DNA from 3 places in the Stenotrophomonas sp. Steno-Z10-BAI genome. Region 3 is predicted to be linked to each of the others. Evidence: predicted binding sites of a transcription regulator. Region 3 holds the regulator's gene; each other region holds the start of a gene.
The links. The regulator FliA, encoded in region 3, starts transcription of late flagellar genes. The targets are predictions, from matches to a motif close to TAAAGTTTNNCNNNCNNNGGCCGATAA.
Positions count from the first base shown of each region.

Region 1 (5,057 bases), 530 kb from region 3:
ATGAGTATAGCGTCCTGCGTAGGTGAAACCCTGACAGGAACTTAAGCATTCAGGTCTGCACAAATGCCGACATCTTGTATACACTACGCGGCCAGCCAGCCGAAGTGGCGGAATCGGTAGACGCAGCGGACTCAAAATCCGCCGCCCTTAAAAGCGTGTGGGTTCGAGTCCCACCTTCGGCACCATGGAAAACCAGAACGCCCCGGATCGACGGATCCGGGGCGTTTTTTCATTCTGCTCGGCAGCGCCGCGACCGTTACCCGGCCGGCTCGATCGGAGGCAGGGTATGTGGCGGGATCGGGGGAACCGGCGGCACGGACGGGGCCACCGTTTCTTCGCGCCACAGCAGCGCCAGCCGGCAGTCCCCTGCTTTTCGCCGGCACATCGCCTCGGCCTTGCGCTGAGCAGCGGCATCATCCTGTGCGGACAGGGCAACACCCATGGCACCCGTGCCCGTATACAGCGCCGAGTAACCGCCTTCCGACGTGCTGGCCACAGTGCTGCAGTTGGGTGAGCGCTGCGCGCAATACCCCAGCGCCTGTTGCATGGCCGTGCTGACGCTGCGGTTGTTCATCGAATAGCCGTAGGCACCGGTGTCGGCGTCGTAAAACACCGCCGACGCCGCGCCCGCAGTGCAAGGCAGGGCCATCCCCATGACCAGCAGCATGCTCAACCGTGGTGCAATCCGCATTGTGATACTCCGACCTGTCCTTGGAAGATCGAGTATCCCAAAGCCGCGCGCCGTATGCATCCCGCACGGCAGTCAGACCAGACGCAATGCGGGCTGGCCAGTAGTGGGATTGAGGTGCACCGAGCGATGCGTGCCCGCCCCCGCCACCCGGAACGCCGCCACCGTCTGCAGCAACTGGGTGGACTGCTCTTCCATGCTGCGGGCCGCCGCGGAGGCCTCTTCGACCAGCGCGGCATTCTGCTGGGTGCTCTCGTCGATGTGCTCGACCACCTGGTTGATCTGCTCGATGCCCTCGCTCTGCTGCTGGGCCGCCGCGCTGATGTCGGCCATGAGATCGCTCACGCGTTTCACGCTGACCACGATCTCGTCCATGGTGCGGCCCGCGCTTTCGACCTGGCGCGTGCCCGCCCCGACCTTCTCCACCGAGTCGCCGATCAGCTGCTTGATCTCCTTGGCGGCTTCGGCAGAACGCTGCGACAGCGAGCGGATTTCCGAGGCGACCACCGCAAAGCCGCGGCCATGCTCGCCGGCACGGGCCGCTTCCACGGCGGCATTGAGGGCCAGGATATTGGTCTGGAACGCGATACCGTCGATCACGCCGATGATGTCGACGATGCGCCGCGAGGAGTCATTGATCAGCGACATGGTGGAGACCACCTCCTGCACCACGTGGCCACCCTGCGCCGCCACCTCGACCGCGCCACCGGCCAGCTCATTGGCCTGGCGGGCGTTGTCCGCGGTGCGCCGCACGGTTGCGGTCAGCCCCTTCATCGAGACGGCGGTCTCCTCCAGCGAGGCCGCCTGCTGCTCGGTGCGCACGGACAGGTCGCTGTTGCCTTCGGCGATCTCGCTGGCACCCACGGCGATGGTGTCGGCCGCCAGCTTGATCTGGGTGATGATGCCGGCCATCGCTTCGACCAGCGCATTGATGCCCTCGCACAACTCGGCGATCGGGCCGGTCTTGTCCTGGGTGGCGATATGGCCGGTCAGATCGCCACCCTGCGCGGCCGCCACCACTTCACGCGTCTGCGCGACGGCCTGCTGCAGCGCCAGGGAGTCACGCACCTGGGCCGTGATGTCGGTAGCGTACTTGACCACCTTGAACGGCCGTCCGTTCATATCGTAGATCGGGTTGTACGAAGCTTGGATCCAGACCTCGCGCCCGCCCTTTCCCATGCGCTTGTACTGGCCGGCATCGTACTCGCCGCGGCCGAGCTTTGCCCAGAACGCACGGTATTGCGCGCTCTCGCGATACGCCGGTTCGGCAAACATCGCATGGTGCTGCCCGCGCACCTCCTCCAGTGCATAGAGGAAGTTCTCGTTGGCGGCCAGGATGCGGCCCTCGAGGTCGAACTCGATCACGGCCTGCGATGTGTTGATCGCGGCGAGCTGGCCGGCAAAGTCGGCCGCCTGCAATTTCTGCGCGGTGATGTCGGTCGCGAACTTGACCACCTTGTACGGTCGTCCGTTGCTGTCGAACACCGGGTTGTAGGACGCCTGGATCCAGATCTCGCGTCCACCCTTGCCGATCCGCCGGTACTGGCCGGCGTCGAACTCACCGCGGCCCAGGTTGGCCCAGAAGTCCCGGTACTCCCCGCTCTTCGCATACTCGGCATCCACGAACATGGCGTGGTGCCTGCCCTGGATCTCCTCCAGCGTGTAGCCCAGTGTCTGCAGGAAATTGTCGTTGGCATGCACGATGGTGCCATCGAGGTGGAACTCGATGACGGCCTGGACTCTATGCAGCGCCTTGATCTGCTCTTCGAGCTCGGCCTGCCGTTGCAGCGCGGCCGATGCCGCGCTGCCATGGGCCGCGCGACGGGAAACGAACCATGCCGTGAGCGTTCGCCACAACGACCCGGCGTCGGCGTCGGCGTCGCTGGCGCGACCTGGCACATGCGTGTGCAAGCCTGAAGTAATCATCGTTAGACCTCGGTGTCCGGTTAGCGAATAGGTCAGCGCCGGGCGGTGGCCCGGTGGCGGTATTCCGTTGGCTGGGACTCACGAAGATCGTCAGTGGGGATGACGCAACTTCGATGGGCTTCAAACACCGGGCGGGCCGGCGAACATGAACCATTTAAAAAAGGTGTACGGCCAGATATCCACGTGAGCAGACGGGCAGCAACTGCGAGTCATATAACGGCGGAGATTCTGAAACCTTTAGGGCGACCATCGGGCCGGCGCCGCGCAGGGCCGGCCGTGCTCATTCGCCACTTTCGCTCGCATCCAGGGCGTCGAGGGGATCCACGGCCCCGAGCGCGTCGGCCTCCACCTGGACGTTGTCGCGTCCCATCGCTTTGGCCCGGTAGCACTGTGCATCGGCCGCGGCGACCGCGTCATCCACGCTCATACCCCCGAACAATGGCGCGATGCCGATGCTGGCGCCCACACTCAACCGCCGCTGGTCCCAGGGGATCGACAACCCCCGCATCGCCTCGAGCAGATCGCTGGCGATGCGGCGGGCACGCTTGAGCGAACAGCCGGCCAGGATCACCGCGAACTCGTCGCCCCCCAAGCGCGCCACGATGTCCGAATCGCGCACGCCGTGCCGCAGCACGCTGGCCACCGCCCACAGCACGGCATCGCCGGCCAGATGGCCATGGGTATCGTTGACCGGCTTGAAGTGGTCCAGGTCGATATACATCAACGAGGCCGACTGCCCGGTCCGCGCGACCCGGGTGATGGCCTGCTGCAGGTGCGCTTCGAAGCCGCGCCGGTTGCTCAGCTCGGTCAGCGGATCGATTTCGGCCAGATGCCGGGCTTCACGCTGGCGCGCACGCTGCTGGGTGACGTCACGGATCACCCAGACCGCGCCGGTGGACTGGCCGTTTTCATCGCGCAGCCAGGCGCGGGTCAGGTCGACCGGCAGCAGATGCGCCCCCACTGACAGCAGCAGGTCCGAATGCAGGTCGACCGCATTGCTGTCCGGGTCGAGCAGCACGGCCACATCCAGCGGGGAGCGCGGCGCGTATTCGGTCGTGAGCTCCATCACCTCCTGCAGCTGGCTGCCCGCCAAGGCCCCGGCGCCCTCCCCGGCCAGCGCGCGGGTGGCCGCGGCGTTGGCGTACTGGATGCCGCCGTGCAGGTCCAGGGTCAGCACCATGTCGGCCACCGCATCCAACGTGACGCGGGTGCGCTGCTCGGATTCGCGAAGTTGCTGGCCGCTGAGCCGCTGGGCGGTCACGTCCTGGATCTGCGAAACGAAATGCAGCGGCTCGCCATTTTCCGTGCGCACCAGCGACACCGACAGCCGCCCCCAGACCAGGTTGCCGGCCTTGCCCAGGTAACGCTTCTCCATGTGGTAATGCTCGCGGCGCCCGGCCAGCAGGTCGCCGAGCAGGGCCAGATCGGTATGCAGATCGTCCGGATGCGTCAGCGTCTGGAAATCGATCTGCAGCAGTTCGGCACGGGTGTAGCCGAGGATGCCGCACAGCGAATCGTTGACGTCCAGCCAGCGCCCTTCCAGCGATACCAGGGCCATGCCCAGCGCCGCCGAAGAGAACGCGCCGGCGAACTTCTCCGCCGCGACGAAGGCCTGCTCACGCACCTGCAGCAGGGGCGTAAGGTCAACCGCCATGCCGACGTAGCCGATCCGGTTGCCGCCGGCGCAGTCCAGCGGGCTGATCGACAGGCGCACCTGGCGCCGCTCGCCGTCCTTGCGCAGGAAGGTCCACTGGTGCGACCAGGTGCCCTGCGCGGCGCGCGCGGTCAGCGCTTCGAAAATGGTCGGCATGCGCCCATCCGCGCCCACCTGGGGCTGCAGGTAGGCGCGCATCTCATCCGGATCGTGGAACAGCCCCGGGTTGACCCGGCCGATCACTTCATCGGGGCGGTAACCGAGCAGCTTCTGCGCACCGGTGTTGAACAGATTGACCACCCCATCGACATCGGTGGCGATCACCGCCACCTCATCAGACGCATCCACCACCGCCTGCAGGCGTTGGCGCATGTTGGCCGCCTCCTGGCGGGCCTGCTGCAGTTCGGTGACGTCGGCGTGGGCACCGGCCATCCACAGCGGGCGGCCCTGCGCATCGCGCTCGTAGACGCGGCCACGGTCCTGCACCCAGATCCAGTGGCCCTGTTTGTGGCGCATCCGGCACAGGCTGTCGTAATGCGACGAGCGACCTTCCAGATGATCCTCGAGCAGCGCATTGGACTGGGCCAGATCGTCGGGATGCACCAGCTTGAAGAATGTCTCCGGCGTGATCGGCGCAAGTTCCTCGCGCGTATAGCCGACGATCTCCGCCCAGCGCTCGTTGACCCGCATCTGGTTGCCCGGGATGTCCCAGTCCCAGGTGCCCGCCGCGGTGCCTTCGATGATCATTTCCAGCCGATGCCGCTGCTCGGCCATGTCGCGCAGCGCGGC
Region 1 is NZ_JBWJOZ010000002.1:213,118-218,174, reverse strand. It holds tRNA gene AC06E9_RS05875 (tRNA-Leu) at 99-185, shown strand; gene AC06E9_RS05870 (DUF4189 domain-containing protein) at 257-667, opposite strand; gene AC06E9_RS05865 (methyl-accepting chemotaxis protein) at 764-2,614, opposite strand; gene AC06E9_RS05860 (PAS domain-containing protein) at 2,895-5,057, opposite strand, start outside.
Region 1: the regulator FliA is predicted to act here: its motif matches at 2,828-2,854, upstream of AC06E9_RS05865 (methyl-accepting chemotaxis protein).

Region 2 (5,057 bases), on a different contig from region 3:
CCCGGGTGGACAGCGATGGTTTCAGTGAAACAGGCGGCATGGGCTTCGGGCTGCGCGCGCGCGATGCCGTGAGTACGCGCAGCCAGGCGTTGGCCGGCCTGCGCGCCGAGCGGCGCTGGGGCGGCTGGTCGCTGCGCGGCTATGCCGAATGGCAGCAGCATTTGTCCAGCGACGGCCTTTCGCTGGAGGCCAGCTTCGTCGGCGTCGAGGCCTGGGCGCCGGTAGCAGGGTTGCAGCCGGCCCGCTCGGGCGGGTTGTTCGGGCTCTCGCTGGAGTCGTGGTTGAACCGCAACAGCCGACTGGCGTTCGGGTACGACCAGCGCTTTGGGCCGCGCGGCGATCTGCGTCAGGTGCAGGTGCGCTATTCGGCTGGGTTCTAAACGCGGGCCTGGCCGCGACGCAAAAAAAAAAGAGGGCGCGATCGATGATCGCGCCCTCTTCGTTTGTCAGCGCAACGGCTCAGTTGCCGCGCAGGCTGCCCCGGCGCGGCGTGCTCCGGCCCAGCGGCATCTTCAGCTTGCCGATCGACAGGATGCGCGATTCGGCGATCTGGTCGGCGGCGCGCTGCGGGGCGATGCCCTCGCTCTGCGACAGCGCGAAGATGCGGCCGAGGTTGTGGTAGATGCTGCGGATCAGGCGCATCGCGCGCTCACGGTTGTAGCCGTCGATCTCCAGCGAGACGTTCATGACGCCCCCGGCGTTGACCGCGTAATCCGGTGCGTAGAGGATGCCGCGCGCGTGCAGCTCGTCGCCGACCTCCAGGCTGGAAAGCTGGTTGTTGGCGGTACCACAGACGATCTTGCACTTCAGGCGCGGCAGGGTATCCGGATTGATCGCGCCTTCCAGCGCGCAGGGCGCGAAGATGTCGGCGTTGACGTCGTAGATGTCTTCCGGCTTGACCGCCTCCGCACCGTATTCGGTGACAGCGCGGTCCACGCGCGTGCTGTCCAGGTCGCTGACGTACAGCTTGGCGCCACGATCGCGCAGCAGCTTCACCAGTTCCATGCCGATATGGCCCAGGCCCTGCACCGCGATGCTGGCCTTGCCCACTTCCTCATGGCCCAGCTTGTGCTGCATCGATGCCATCAGCGCCTGCAGCGCGCCGTACGCGGTGAACGGTGCCGGGTCGCCGGAGCCGCCGTGCACCTGGTGTACGCCGGTGACGTACTCGCTCTCCAGGTAAATATTTTCCATGTCGTTGACATCGGTGCCGACGTCCTCGGCGGTGATGTAGCGGCCACCCAGCGAATCGACATAACGGCCAAAAGCGCGGAACAGCACTTCAGTCTTGTCGCGCTTGGGGTCACCGATGATCACCGCTTTGCCACCACCCACGTTGAGGCCGGCCAGGGCGTTCTTGTAGGTCATGGTGCGGCTCAGGCGCAGCGCATCGGCCAAGGCCTCGTCGGTGCTGGCGTAGGGACGCATGCGCACACCGCCCAGGGCCGGGCCGAGGGTGGTGTTGTGGATGGCGATGATCGCCCTCAGACCGGCGTCGCGGCTGTGGCAGAACACCACTTGTTCGTGACCGGTGGTTTCGAGGGTTTCAAATAACATGGTGGCTCCGATGGTGCGAACGGTGGCGAACAGCGGCGAACGCGCCAGCAAAAGGTGGGTTGTAAAACAAAAAAAGCGACGTCGTCGGGTCTCGGACGGGTCGCGCGGCGCCATTCTAGTGCATTCCGACGGACGGTGTTGTCAGGGGTCTTGCGCACCACGGCCATTAAAGTTGCTGAAGCGCAGGCCGATGCCGTGGCAACGGTGTGGATGGCCGGTCATCGCAGGAAGGATCACGTGGGCGCAGTCGCAACAAGGCAAGTGCGGGACCCGGCGCGTCCAGGGCCATGGGCATGAACGGCGCGATGGTTGTCGGCGCCGCTGTGCTGGCGCTGCTTGGCATGGCCGCTGTGCTCGGTCACCGGCGTGCCGTGGTGGCCCGGGCGATGGCGCGTGGCGCCGCCACGCACGGGCGGGCCGCGGCGTTGCCGGTCGCCCCGGTAGCGCCGGGTACCGATCCGGTGGGGGTGCTGCAGGCCGGGCTGCATACGCTGGCACTGGTGCCGCGCAGTGGCGATGCCGCCGACGCGGCGGCCCCGCGCACCGTTGAACTGCGTGATGCCGTCACCGCATCGCTGCTGGCGCGGGACTGGTCGGCCAAACACCTGCCCCGCCGTCCGCAGCTGCTGCCGCAGCTGATCCAGACCGTCAACGACAGCGACGCCTCGGCGCGCGCAATGGCGGGGATCATCAGCCAGGACCCGGTGTTGACCGGCAATCTGCTGCGCATCGCCAACAGCCCGGTCTACCGGGTGCAGGCGCGCCCGGTGGAGACCCTGCAACGCGCGGTCACCCTGGTCGGTACCGATGGCATCCGCCAGATCATCAGCGCGGTGCTGGTGCAGCCGGTGATGCAACTGCAGTGCGATGCCTTTCCGCAGTTCAGCGCGGTGATCTGGGAGCATGCGCTGCTGGCCTCGCGCGCTGCCGCCGACCACGCACGCACCGTGACCCATGAAGATGGCTTCGCGGCGCAGTGGCTGGGCCTGACCCAGGGCCTGGGCGCGGCGCTGGTGATGCGCCATCTGCTCGATGCCTGCACGCAACAGGCGCTCGCCGCCCCGCCGCGTGCGCTGGCGGCCGATCTTCTCGACGGTTGGACCCTGCCGGTGGCCAGCCGCATCGCCGCGGCATGGGAGCTGCCCAAGGCCGTGCACGATGCCTTGATCCGCCAGAGTGGTAGTGGATTGGCGGCCAGCCTGCGCTTTGCGCGTGCGGCGGCGGCGGCCAGCCTGCTGTGCCGCCATGGCCAGATCGGTCAGGTCCAGGCGCTGGCGTTGCTGGAGCAACTGGACGACACGCCGCCGCATGCACTGCAGTGGATCTGGCGGCGCGTGCACGGGCGGGCCGTGGAAACGCTGGAGGGCGAAGAGGCCGAGCTGGACGTGGCCCAGGCCGGCTGAGCTAGAGCTGCGACTCCAGCGGCAGCCAGCTGATCGCGCGTGCGCTGGCCCGCAGCCAGAACCCGGTGTCCGGTTCGGTAGACAGCCAGTGCGGCGGCTGCGCATCCCGCTCCAGCCAACGCACGTCGCCGTCCGGTCCCAGGGCCACCCAGTAGCTCTGGCGTGGGCTGGCCAGGCGCAGGTATTCCCCGCGCAGCTGCGCGGCCAGCACCGGATCGTCGAACAGCACGCCCATCTCGGTGTTCAGATACGCCGAGCGAGGGTCCAGATTGAACGAGCCGACGAAGCCGCGCTGGTCGTCGATCATGAAGGCCTTGGTATGCAGGCTGGCGCCACTGCTGCCGAACAGGCCGCCGCCATCAACGTTGCCGCGCGATTTGAGCTCGTACAGCTGCACGCCACTGCGCAGCAACGGTGCCCGGTAGTGCATGTAACCGCTGTGCACGGCGGCCACGTCATTGGCGGCCAGGGAGTTGGTGATCACCCCGACCTGCGCGCCACGCGCCACCATCGCGCCCAGCCCCTCGGTGCCCTCCTCGCCGGGCACGAAGTAGGGCGAGATCAGCAAGGCTTTGTGCTGCGTGCTCTGCAGCTCCTGCACCAGGCGCGTCACCAGCCAGCCGGCCTGATCGTCGCGGCGGTGCTTCATCGGCGGGTCCGAGGCGATGGCCACGTGGTTTGACCAGTGCAGATCCAGCGCATCGCGGTAATACGATTTCTCCGCCTGCGAACGCGCCACGCGTTCCAGGTAGGGCTTGGCACTGTCCAGGCGCGCTTCGTGCTCGCTTTCGCGGATCAGCAGGCGCAGCTGCGGTTCGGTGTAGAACGCCAGCGCACGGATCGGCACGGCGGTATCGCTGTTCCAGTACTCGTCGAAGATCGTGTTGGCCTGCTGCACCGCTTCGCCGGCCACCAGCAGGTCCAGGTCGCGGAAGTTCACATCCGGGCGTGCGCTGAAATACTCCTCGCCGATGTTGCGGCCACCGACGATCGCCACGCGCCCATCGGCGATCCATGACTTGTTGTGCATCCGGTGGTTGACGCTGAAAACGCGCTGCACCATCTCGACCAGGCGCCAGAGCCCGCTGCGGTTGCGGAACGGGTTGTACAGGCGGATCTCGATGTTGGGGTGCGCATCGAGCGCCATCATCAGCGCGTCCTTGTCCTGCGCGTTCATGTCATCGAGCAGGATGCGTACCCGCACGCCGCGCTCGGCGGCGCGGTACAACTCGTTGGCCATGAGATGGCCGATGAGGTCGTCGTGCCAGATGTAGTACTGCAGGTCCAGGCTGCGCCCGGCGTGCTGGGTGATCACCGCGCGTGCGGCGTATGCGTCCAGCCCGTCGGACAGGAAGGCCACACCGGTCTGGCCGGGGTGCTCGGCCTGCAGGCGGACCAGCTCGCGATCGATCGGGGTCTGGTCGGCCTGCGTGGGCAGCACCGTCGAACGCTCGCCCACGGCCTGCGGGGTGAGGTGATCGGCCAGCAGCAGGCCGCTGAGGACCAGCAGGATCAGCAGGGCGACAACGATCCCCAGCCAGCGCAGCAGCCGGCGCCAGAACGGTTTTTTCTCGGTCATGCCCCGATCGTAAGCGGCCGGGGCGTGCAGGGCGAGTGCTGGCGCGGTTTAGAAACGCTCGTCCGGCGCCAGGTAACGCCACTGGCCCGGGACCAGCTTGCCCATCGCCACGCGGCCGATGCGCAGGCGGCGGATGCTGATGACCTCCAGCCCGACCTGGGCGCACATGTCGCGCAGCTGGCCCGGATGCACCGGCTTGATCGCAAAGCGCAGGCGGGTTTCGTTCTGCCAGCTCACCTTGCACGGTGGCAACGGCCAGCTGCGGAAGCTCAGGCCGTGCGCGAGGCGCTTCATGCCGTAGGGCGCCAGCTCGCCACTGACTTCCACCAGGTATTCCTGCTCCAGCGTTGCGCCGCGATCCTTCAGGTGCGAGATCACGCGCCCGTCCTGACTGACCACCACCAGGCCGCTCTCGTCATCGGACAGCGGCATCACCAGCTGCAGGGCGTGGAAATGCCGCTGCAGCAGGGTCACACCGGTGGCGTCGAGTTCACTGCGGCTTTCCGGGGTCACCAGGG
Region 2 is NZ_JBWJOZ010000001.1:396,915-401,971, reverse strand. It holds gene AC06E9_RS02020 (S8 family serine peptidase) at 1-380, shown strand, start outside; gene AC06E9_RS02015 (Glu/Leu/Phe/Val dehydrogenase dimerization domain-containing protein) at 460-1,557, opposite strand; gene AC06E9_RS02010 (HDOD domain-containing protein) at 1,899-2,960, shown strand; gene AC06E9_RS02005 (phospholipase D family protein) at 2,962-4,539, opposite strand; gene AC06E9_RS02000 (rRNA pseudouridine synthase) at 4,588-5,057, opposite strand, start outside.
Region 2: the regulator FliA is predicted to act here: its motif matches at 1,725-1,751, upstream of AC06E9_RS02010 (HDOD domain-containing protein).

Region 3 (5,057 bases):
AACTCGTCCTCGCCGATCAGGCCGTCATCTTTCTTCGGGGCCGCGATGGCGGTCGGTGCGGCACCGCCATGCAACTGGTCGAGCAGCGCCTCGAACTCATCATCGGTGATCATCTCGCCGCCGCTGGCCGTGGTGGCGGCCGCCGGCGCCGGCGTGGCCGGCCCGCTGACGTCGAACTGGGCGATCAGCTCCGGCGGGGCGTAGCCCGGCTCGGTCCCGGCCGAGACCGAATCCAGCATCGACTGCAGGTAATCCAGCGATTGCTGGGCCGCATCGAAGTGGTGGGCCTGCAGCGTGGCCTGGCCGGAGCGGGCCATGCCGAGGGTTTCCTCGGCGGCGTGGCACAGCTCGACCATCGCCTGGATGCCGAGGAAGCCGGCACCGCCCTTGAGCGTGTGGAAGCCACGGAACACGGCGTTGAGCTGGTCGGCATCCTGGGGCGCCTGCTCCAGCGACACCAGCTGTTCGCCGAGGCGATCCAGGATTTCCTGGGCCTCGAGGATGAAGTCGGCAGCGATATCGTCTGGCACAGCACTCATGATCGTTACAGTCCCAGGTCCGAGAGCAGGTCGTCGGCGTCGTTCTGTGACACCGCATGGCGATCCAGGCCCTTCAGGGCCGGGCCGGCCAGGCCGTTGTTGTCGCGCTTGTTCTCGTCTTCCTGCGGGGGCAGGCCGAGCGCACCGAAGCCCTCATGCACGCGACGCACGATCCCGACCACGCGGCGGATGATCTGCCCGGTCAGGTCCTGGTAGCTCTGGGTCAGCGCGATTTCGGTGAGGTTGTGGCGGATCCGGTCCAGTTGCTGGCCCTGGTCGGGCGTCAACCCGTTGGCGCGCAGCTGTTCGGTGAGCGAGCGACATTCTTCGGCCAGGTCCAGCGTGCGGTGGGTGGCCTGTTCGGTCATCGCCACCACGTGGTCCAGGCGCGCGCAGGCGTCATCCAGCTCGCCGGCTTCGCTGGGCAGGCTGGGCAGCTCGCCCAAGGCCTGGCCGAGCTCGCGGGCCAGGCGGTTCAGGCCGGCCATCATCGGCTGCGTGCGCAGCGCGGCGAGGGCGTCGATTTCCCGGCGCCAACCGGCTTCGTCACCGCTTTCCAGCGCGGCCAGGGCATCCTGCAGGCGCTGCACCAGCGCGGATTTGTCGCTCAGGGTTTCCATCAGGCGCTCGCCGCCAGGCGTTCGAAGATCTTGCCGAGCTTTTCTTCCAGGGTCTGGGCGGTGAACGGCTTGATGATGTACCCGTTCACGCCGGCCTGCGCCGCTTCAATGATCTGCTCGCGCTTGGCTTCCGCGGTCACCATCAGCACCGGCAGCGTCTTGAGCTTGGCGTCGGCACGCACGGCCTTGAGCAGGTCGATGCCGGTCATGACCGGCATGTTCCAGTCGGTGACCACGAAATCGAACGGCTGGCTCTGCAACAACGCCAGCGCGGCATGCCCGTCCTCGGCTTCGGCCGTATTGGTGAAGCCCAGATCGCCCAGCAGGTTCTTGACGATACGACGCATGGTCGAGAAGTCGTCGACGATCAGGATACGCATGTTCTTGTTCAAAGCACTTTCCTCGATTTCAATGGTTCTCGAGGCCGGCGTCTGCCGCCTCGAAGATCTTCAGCCGGCCCCGCAGGCGCAGCACGGCCTGGCCATGGATCTGGCACACGCGCGATTCGCTGACACCCAACACGGCGCCGATCTCTTTCAGGTTCAGTTCCTGCTCGTAGTACAGCGACAGCACCAGCTGTTCGCGCTCGGGCAGCAGGCCGATCGCGTTGCCCAGCTCACGCCCGAACTCGCCGCGCTCCAGCACCTGCTGCGGGGTCGGGCCGCCCTGGGCGACGGTGTCCAGTTCGCCCTGGTCCTCGATCCGCGATTCCAGGCTCAGCACCTGGCCCCGCGAGGCGTCTTCCATCAGGCGCAGGTAATCCGGCAGCGGCATGTCCATCGCGGCGGCCACTTCCGTGGCGCTGGCGGCACGGCCGGTGCTCTGCTCCAGGCGACGGATGGTCGCGGCGGCATCGCGGGCGCGGCGGTGCACCGAGCGCGGCACCCAGTCGCCACGGCGGATTTCATCGATCATCGAACCGCGGATGCGGATCGAGGCGTAGGTTTCGAACGAGGCGCCCTGGTCGGCGTCGTAGCTGCGCGAGGCCTCGATCAGGCCCATCATGCCGGCCTGGATCAGGTCGTCGACCTCCACGCTGGCTGGCAAACGTGCCGCCAGATGGTGGGCGATGCGGCGGACAAGATCCGAGTGCTGGGCAATGCACTCGTTGGCCGCGGTCCGCTGGACCTCTTTGTATTGTGCTGCGCCCTTCATACCGTCACCCCGCGTTGCTTGAGGATGCGTTCCAGGAAGAATTCGACCCCGCCACGCGGCTCGGTCGGGGCCTGCCAGCGGGCGGTGCGGCGCGCGATCTCGGTCAGCGCCAGGGCGGCCGGGCTGGACGGGTAGGCCTTCACCACCGGCTGCTGGCGCTGCACCGACAGGCGCAGCCAGTCATCCTGCGGCACGCAGCCCAGGTAGTTCAGCGAGACATCGGCGAGGAACTTCTCGCAGACGCGGCTCAGCTTTTCGTACAGCACGCGGCCTTCGTTCGGGTCGCGCACCATGTTGGCCACCACCTGGATCCGGTCCACGCCGCGCTCGCGCGAGAGGACCTTGATCAGCGCGTAGGCGTCGGTGATCGAGGCCGGCTCATCGCAGACCACCACCACGGTGTCCTGTGCGGCCTGGCAGAAGGTCAGCACGCCATCGTTGATGCCGGCGGCGGTATCCACGATCATGATGTCCAGCTCGCGCTCGAGCTCGGAGAACACGTTGACCAGGCCGACGTGCTCGGCCGGCTGCAGCTCGGCCATGTGGCGGCGGCCGGAGGCGGCCGGGACCACCAGCACGCCGCCAGGGCCTTCCATGATCACTTCTTCCAGCGTGCAGCGCCCGGCGACGAGGTCGGCCAGGGTCACCTTCGGCTGCAGGCCGAGGATCACGTCGATGTTGGCCAGGCCGAGGTCGGCATCCAGCAGCAGCGTGCGCTTGCCCATGTCCGCCAGCGCCACGGCCAGATTGGCCGAAACGTTCGTTTTGCCCACGCCGCCCTTGCCGCCGGTGACGGCGATGGTGCGGACCGGGCCCAGCGGCTGGCTTCGGGTAGCCGACAACGGGAAGGTCTTGGTCAGCTTGGCGTACTCACGCGACGGCATGGTTCAACTCCGGGTTGCAGGGCATATCGGCCGCGCGGCGCAAATCTTCAAGGCGAAGTACAAGATTGGCCGCACTGGCACGGTGCAGGTCTTCAGGAACGTCCTGGCCATCGGTGACCCAGGTGATCGGCAGGCGGTGATCCACGGCCACCGACAGGGCGGTACCGAAGCGGCCGGTTTCGTCCAGCTTGCTCAGCACCACGCCCTGCGGGTTGGCGGCGCTGAAGCGGCGGACCACCTCGTCCATGTCGCCGAAGCTGGTGTTGGCCGGCAGCACCAGCAGGGTGCGGATCTGCTCGGCGGCACGCAGCCACTGCAGCTGGGCCGCCAGGGCGCGGTCGCGCGGGCCCAGGCCGGCGGTGTCGATCAGGACCAGCTTGTAGTCCTTCAGGCGTTCCAGCAGCTGGTTCAGATCGCTGCCGCTGCTGGCCTCGTGGACGGCGATGCCGAGCTGGCGGCCGAAGCCGTACAGCTGCTCGCGGGCGCCGATGCGGCCGGTATCGGTGGTGACCAGGGCGACATCGCGGGCGGCATGCGCCTCGGCGAAACGCGAGGCCAGCTTGGCGATGGTGGTGGTCTTGCCGGCGCCGGTGGGGCCGACCAGGGCGATCACGCCGCCGGCTTCCAGCGGATCGACCGGGGCGATCGGCAGCTTCTTGGAGAGCAGGCCGAGCATCAGGCCGCGGCCACGGTGGGCCTCGGTATCCAGCGGAATCTGCATGGCCACGTCGCGGCTGATGCCGGCGTCGAAGCCGTATTCGTCCATCAGGTCCAGTGCGGCGGCGCGCACCGGCGAGCCGCGCAGGCGCTCATCGGTGAAGCGGTGCATCTCGCGCTCGATGACATGGCGCATGCCGGCCACTTCATGGCGCAGCTGGCGGATTTCTTCGTCATCGCGCTGGATGACCGTCAGTTCCGGCACGCTGGCCACGACCGGTGCCGGTTCATTGGCGGCGGCGATGATGGTCTCGGCGATCGGCAGCGGGAGGGCCGGCGGCAGGGCAGCAGCGACGATCGGCAAGGGCGCGAGCGCAGCGGCGACCGGCAGCAAGGTCTCGTCCGACTCCTCCAGCGGCGGATCGATCACGAAGCGGGCGCGGTTGATCGGGGCGGGTGCGGCGACGGCGTCTACCGGTGCGGCAGGCGAGGCGGCCGCGGCCTGCTCGACGTTGAACGGCGCGAAGATCTGCTCCGGCAGCGACGGTTCATTGACGGCAGGGCTGACGCTGGCGCGGGCCAGGGTGGCAGCGAAACCGTCGCTGCCCGGCGGCGGCACGATTTCGTTGGCGGTATCCAGGGTGCGACCGGTCGCGCCGACGGCGGCGCGGGCCAGTGCGGCCACGGCCGAGGTGGTTGCGGCCACCGGCTCGGGCGTGGCGACCGGGGCCTTGCGGCGGGTCACCGCGGCAATCACGGCATCGGCGGCGCTGCGCGGGCGCGGTGCCGGCGGCGCGACGTCCTTGCGGGCCGCTTCCAGCGCACGCTGCACGGCGCTTTCGTCGTAGTTGGCCGCCGCCACGATTTCGACACCTTCGGCGATCCGGCGGTTGGACAGGATCACTGCGTCCGGCCCGTGTTCCTTGCGCACCAGGTTCATGGCCGAGCGCATATCGGAGGCGACGAAGCGTTTGATTTTCATGCTGTGGTACCGGGACTGGGGCGGCGGAGTGGTGGAAGGGAAACGCTGGTTGTCGGTGGTCTGCACGGTCAGGGAGTCCCTTTATTTCCTGCTGCGGTGAAATCGAATGAGGTGTCTGTTTTCTGTCGCGGTGCCGTCGGGTGTCCGGCTCAACTGATCGTGCCGACCAGCTTCAACCGTTTGTCCTCGGGCACCTCGCTGTATGCGAGTACGGACAGCG
Region 3 is NZ_JBWJOZ010000002.1:739,318-744,374, reverse strand. It holds gene AC06E9_RS08155 (chemotaxis protein CheA) at 1-539, opposite strand, end outside; gene AC06E9_RS08150 (protein phosphatase CheZ) at 545-1,159, opposite strand; gene cheY (chemotaxis response regulator CheY) at 1,159-1,551, opposite strand; gene AC06E9_RS08140 (RNA polymerase sigma factor FliA) at 1,568-2,314, opposite strand; gene AC06E9_RS08135 (MinD/ParA family ATP-binding protein) at 2,311-3,198, opposite strand; gene flhF (flagellar biosynthesis protein FlhF) at 3,185-4,837, opposite strand; gene flhA (flagellar biosynthesis protein FlhA) at 4,987-5,057, opposite strand, start outside.